Linked DNA regions of Neobacillus sp. PS2-9. The protein of the gene in region 2 binds, or shares a complex with, the protein of the main gene of each other region. Links are inferred from orthologs where the notes say so. Each region holds a gene or a part of one and is shown on either strand. Other genes may lie near its edges.

The links.
Region 1: the proteins of RCG25_RS17650 (region 2) and RCG25_RS18480 are in contact, whole or in part, in a crystal structure (PDB 6PRK), measured with the Bacillus subtilis proteins. The link is inferred for Neobacillus sp. PS2-9 from one-to-one orthologs.

The regions. Positions count from the first base shown.
Region 1 is NZ_CP133269.1:3,682,560-3,685,336, reverse strand. The notes cover bases 51-2,749. They hold RCG25_RS18480 (YlbF/YmcA family competence regulator), read left to right. Parts: upstream 51-1,030; coding sequence 1,031-1,468; downstream 1,469-2,749. Other genes in these bases: RCG25_RS18470 (DUF7147 family protein), read right to left, coding at 2,027-2,416; RCG25_RS18475 (YlbG family protein), read left to right, coding at 1,560-1,835; RCG25_RS18485 (hypothetical protein), read left to right, coding at 614-973; RCG25_RS18490 (YlbE-like family protein), read left to right, coding at 271-510; RCG25_RS18495 (YlbD family protein), read left to right, coding at 51-253. In the rest of the region: more of RCG25_RS18495, read left to right, coding at 1-50. UniProt on the Bacillus subtilis protein: Regulates sporulation prior to stage II. Positively controls the competence regulator ComK at a post-transcriptional level. May modulate the translation, stability or activity of ComS. May work together with YmcA to regulate community development.
Region 2 is NZ_CP133269.1:3,504,713-3,507,685, reverse strand. What follows is about bases 34-2,928. They hold RCG25_RS17650 (YlbF/YmcA family competence regulator), read left to right. Parts: upstream 34-1,200; coding sequence 1,201-1,656; downstream 1,657-2,928. Other genes in these bases: RCG25_RS17635 (GNAT family N-acetyltransferase), read right to left, coding at 2,781-2,928; RCG25_RS17640 (hypothetical protein), read left to right, coding at 2,566-2,784; RCG25_RS17645 (outer spore coat protein CotE), read left to right, coding at 1,904-2,449; miaB (tRNA (N6-isopentenyl adenosine(37)-C2)-methylthiotransferase MiaB), read left to right, coding at 34-1,199. In the rest of the region: more of miaB, read left to right, coding at 1-33; more of RCG25_RS17635, read right to left, coding at 2,929-2,973. UniProt on the Bacillus subtilis protein: May work together with YlbF to regulate community development.

The DNA.
Region 1 (2,777 bases), 180 kb from region 2 along the record:
CGGTGTAGAAACACGTTCGGAATCTGAAGCAGAGAGCAGCAGTGCTAAGGGAGATTGGATGTCAAATATTATGGGAATGGTCAAGAAAATGGACCCAAACCAAATGCAAAATCATATTAATAATCTAAGTCAGGCACTAGGTGCCGTTCAAGGTGTTATTGCACAGTTTCAAGGAGGGAATCCGAATGCAGCAGCAGGTCCTGTCAAGACTCCAGAGGGGCCAAAACATCCTTTTTCATTTCGAAAAGACTAATAGAAGGGAATTAGATTATGCGAAGAGAGGTACTTGATTATTTAGAAAATCAAAAGGATTTAAAGCAGTTTGTACGCGAGCAGCCCTATTGGTACCGAAAACTATCCAGAAATCCTTATGACTTACAATCACTTGAAATTGCGTCGTTACATCATTATAAGAAAACAATCCCACACCAAGTAGAAAAGTTTTCAAATAGCGTGCAAATGGCATCGATGATGTATTCTATGTTTCAGGCAATGAAAAACCAAAATTAATCAGGGACCACATGGGAAAAATGTGGCCTTTTTTTATTGCAATTTTTAGAAATAGACTAAAAATCAAAAAGGAGGCGAACAATACTAAAAAGGAGTGATTGGTTTGAAAAGGTTTATACCATCTATTGTTCTTCTACTTCTATTACAAGGAATGCTAACAATTTTTCATTCAAGTGCACAAGAAATACCTACATTAATGGTACAGCACGAAACGAAGGGGAAAGATGTATTGGTTGAATGTATTGTCACTGGGATCAGCTTTAGAGAATCGAACCAGTCAAGTCAAAAAATTGGGAAAATGGTTATCTGGATTGATGGCAAACGAAATAGAGAGGTAACGACTGCTGCATTTATAATTAAAGGACTACCTCAAGGGACGCATAAAGTAAGGCTTGAGGTTGTTAAGTTAAATAATGAGCCTTATGGATTGGTAAAAGAATTTATGGTAAATGTCCCTAAATAAAATGAAGTTTTCGCATTCTCTCATTTTTCATGGTAAAATGTCCTTGGAGGTGGGCGCATGCTTGCTACGTTAGAAAGAATGGAATTATTAGAAAATGCGGAAGCGTTAGCTAGGATGGTACTTGAATCCGATGTAGTGGAACAATATCAGATTTGTTTATATAAATTGAGAAGTAATAAGGAGACACAACGGAAAATTAACCGTTTTGTAAGCCTGAAAGAGCTATACGAAGAAGTCCAACGTTTTGGGAAGTATCACCCTGATTATAAACGGGTTATGACTCAAATCCGTGAAGTAAAGAGAGAAATGGATTTGGACCCATTAGTAGCTGAGTTTAAATTAGCAGAAACCGATTTGCAAAGTCTATTGGATGAAATCAGCTTGTTAGTAGGTGGCGCGGTTTCTAAACATATAAAAGTTCCTTCAGGGAATCCATTTTTTGAATCTAATCACGGTGCTGGCTGTGGCGGCGGGGGTAGCTGTGGGTGTAGTTAATGAGTGTAAACCAGCATATTTCAGCTGGTTTTTTGTTTTTCTATATGCTAGACTTATCTAAAATGATGGTTTTGCTGAAGGGGAAAAAAGTATGTTTGTTCAAAGACAAGGATTAGTAGTTTGGCTATACTCTTTAAAACAAGCTAAGATGCTACGTCGCTTTGGAAATGTTCATTATGTCTCAAAAAAACTAAAATATGTTGTCTTGTATTGTAATCAAGAAGACATGGAAGGCATCATGGAAAAGTTAAATTCTTTTTCATTCGTAAAAAAAGTAGAGCCATCTTATAAACCATTCCTAAGAATGGAGTATGAGAATTCTGCACCGGACAAAGCAAAGGAATATGATTATAAAATGGGTATATAAAAAGAGGTTGACTCAAGTGTCAACCTCTTTTCTTACTTAATCAGATAGTATAAAAATCGACTTCGAGAATTGTCCAGCTCCAGCGCCTAGCCCCTCGGGTCAAATAACCTTCGGCAATAAAAGTCAAAGAGCGACTTTTCTTGCCGAAGAACATTTGCCTGTCGGGGCTGACCAAGGCGCTTCCGCTTTTCTTATTGTAGAGGGGCTAAGTAGTGATTCAATCTAAGAATTCCGATTAGGTGTTGATAGAATAATTCCTTTTCATTAAAGATGGTAGATGGTTTAACAGATAGTTGGATAACTTGTTTACCAAGTTCCTCAGCAGTTTCAGAAAAAAGTGAGTATCTCTTATTAGGTGAAATATTTGGGTTTGGTATTCCTTCACGGCAAATGTATAAAGGTTGAAACTTGCCTGGATCAGTTGGTTTTAACACAACCACTAAGGATGTCAACTCCTTGTTATCTATCGTAGTATGAAGAGCCATCATATGGTGAAGCCGATGTTGATTGGCTTTAGCAAGCTCAATAAGTTCATAAATATCTGAATATCCTTCTCCGAGTTCAATAAAACGTTGTATCAATGAAAACTCTCCTTTAAACGCTAAATTCATTAATACTTTACCATTTTCTATAAACAAAAAAAACCCCGCAGAATAATCTGCGGGGTCCTTCCACATCCTCTAAAGGATAGAAGGCAAAGGGAGAGGAGAAACCGGAGGAAGAACTTATGGGGAAACGTAAGTCTTCTCCGCGGTTGGCAACAACATCCTCGAATTGATGTTGTTAATAACATTATTTCCACAACCTTTAAGCTTATACGTCTATTTTAAAAAATTTCCATATGAAACAAAAATTAGCTAGTGAACCTGTTACAATCTAAAGATATGTGACAACAGATTGTCTACTTTTTGTGAATTATGATAGGATGGATAAAGAAAAATT
Region 2 (2,973 bases):
TTCGCGAGAATGCTGAAAATAAAGTGTTTGGTGAATTAGGTCATTTGAAAGCACTAAAATTAGAGAAGCCAGACTTACTTATAGGTGTTTGTGGCTGCATGTCTCAGGAAGAGTCCGTAGTTAATAAAATTTTGAAGACGTATAACCAAGTGGATATGATTTTTGGTACTCATAATATCCACCGCCTGCCAAACATCCTTCATGAAGCATATATGTCAAAGGAAATGGTTGTTGAAGTATGGTCCAAGGAAGGAGACGTTATTGAAAACCTTCCGAAGGTACGTCGTGGCAAGATTAAAGCATGGGTTAACATCATGTATGGCTGCGATAAATTCTGTACGTATTGTATTGTACCTTATACACGCGGTAAGGAACGTAGCCGCAGACCTGAAGAGATTATCCAGGAAGTCCGTCATTTAGCAGCACAGGGCTACCAGGAGGTAACTCTTCTTGGCCAGAACGTTAATGCCTATGGTAAAGACTTAGAAGGAATGAACTATGGTCTAGGTGAGTTAATGGATGAATTACGTAAGATTGATATTCCACGAATTCGTTTCACTACAAGCCATCCGCGTGACTTTGATGATCATTTAATCGAAGTTCTAGCTAAAGGCGGCAATTTAATGGATCATATCCACCTGCCAGTCCAATCAGGTTCAACGGATGTGTTAAAAATCATGGCTCGTAAATATACAAGAGAACAATATTTAGAGCTTGTTAGAAAAATTAAAGCGGCGATTCCAAATGTTGCTTTGACAACTGATATAATTGTGGGATATCCGAACGAAACGGACGAGCAATTTGAAGAGACAATGTCTCTCTATCGTGAAGTAGGCTATGAATTAGCGTATACATTTATTTATTCTCCACGTGAAGGTACACCAGCGGCCAAAATGGAAGACAATGTTCCAATGGAAGTTAAGAAAGAACGTCTACAGCGTCTGAACAAGCTTGTTAATGAAATGTCATTAGAAGCAATGAAAAAACATGAAGGACAGGTTCTTGATGTACTGATCGAAGGGGAGAGCAAGAACAACCCTAATGTTCTTGCAGGTTACACAACAAGAAGCAAGCTTGTCAACGTTGTAGCACCTAAATCAACGATTGGCAAAATTATTAAAGTGAAAATTACAGAAGCAAAAACATGGTCATTAAACGGAGAAATGGTGGAAGAATTAGAACCAGCAGAGGTGAAGTAAAGTGGCGAAGTATACAAAAGACGATATCGTCGCTCGTGCAGCAGATTTAGCACGTATGATAGCAGAAACTGAAGAAGTAGACTTCTTCAAACGAGCAGAAGCTCATATTCATGAAAATCCAAAGGTAAACACATTAATTGCAGATATTAAAGGTCTTCAGAAGCAAGCAGTTAATCTACAACATTATGGAAAACCTGAGGCGTTAAAGAGAGTTGAAGATAAAATTGCTACAATTGAAAAGGAACTAGATGAGATTCCTGTTGTCCAAGATTTTAAGCAATCCCAATTAGAAGTTAATGAGTTGTTGCAGCTAATTGCATCGACTATTTCAAATACAGTCACTGATGAGATTATCACTTCCACAGGCGGCGATGTATTAATGGGTGAAACAGGCGGCAGCATGAAACATGGCGGCGGAGCTTGTGATGGGCACGACGATTGTGATCACGATCATTAATTAGGTTAAGAGGCTGACTCAAAAAAAGGGTCAGCCTCTTTCTTTTTCAAGAATCAGCATTCTCCTCGATTTAATCTACATAAGAAACCTCCATTTTAAGTACAGGCAAGTGAGGCACACACCATTAAATCCCGCATAAAATGAACTATGACTAAACTTTTAACCAGTATTCACAAAATTATATATCACACTAGTCTACAATTTAGCATACGATGAAATGAAACTGAATGAGGAGGGTTCGCGCGAAATGGGAGAATATAGAGAGATAATTACGAAGGCCGTAGTAGCGAAAGGACGTAAATTCACCCAGTCCAATCATACGATTAGCCCGGCGCACAGTCCAACAAGTATTCTTGGTTGTTGGATTATCAACCATAAATACAACGCGAAAAAAGTAGGGAAGACTGTAGAGATTCACGGTCACTATGATATCAATGTATGGTACTCGTTTAATGATAATACCAAAACAGAGGTAGTAACTGAACGGGTACAATATACTGATGTTATCAAGTTAAAGTATCGTGATCATGACTGTATCGATGACAGTGAAATTTGCGCTAAAGTGTTGCAACAGCCAAACTGTGTGGAAGCAGTCATTTCCCCTAACGGTAATCGAATCATCGTTCATGTCGAAAGGGAATTCCTTGTAGAAGTAATTGGCGAAACAAAGGTTTGTGTTCGCGTTAGTTCTGAAGGCTGCAAAGACTGTGACGATGATTGGGGATTGGATGTAGACGACGAAGAATTTGAGGATCTTAATCCAGAGTTCTTAGTCGGCTCAGAAGAAGAGTAAGGCCACTAGGAAGGTAAAACTTCCTAGTTTTTTTCTGTTCTGAATTATGAGGTTTTGGAAATTTAATGAATGTTAAACTGACAATATCAGCAAGCTATTTCTAGGAGGTGTTAGTGATGGAGCCGAGACAACCTGGAAATAAAAAGATGACTGATTTTGATCAATTAAATGACAGAGTGATTGCTGAAAGTCCTTCCTCACCAATGTTAGTAATCAAAACGAACCTCGACCCAAAGGAACCATCAGAAAATAATCCTTATTATCACAATGGAAAAGCACATGATCCAGAGGCAATGAAGAATTTCTTTGAGAACAATGAAAGCCAGGAGAACTAATTTTCCTGGCTTTTTTTCCAATCAGACTGCAACAAGGATAGTACGCATGTATCATGGAATTCTTCATTTTGATGAATATACCCTCGTAGAAGGCCCTCTTGTTCAAAGCCTAGTTTCATAAGTAAATTGATGGAGGCTTCATTTTCGGGGAAGACGACTGCTCCTAACCGATACAGATGTAATTGCTTA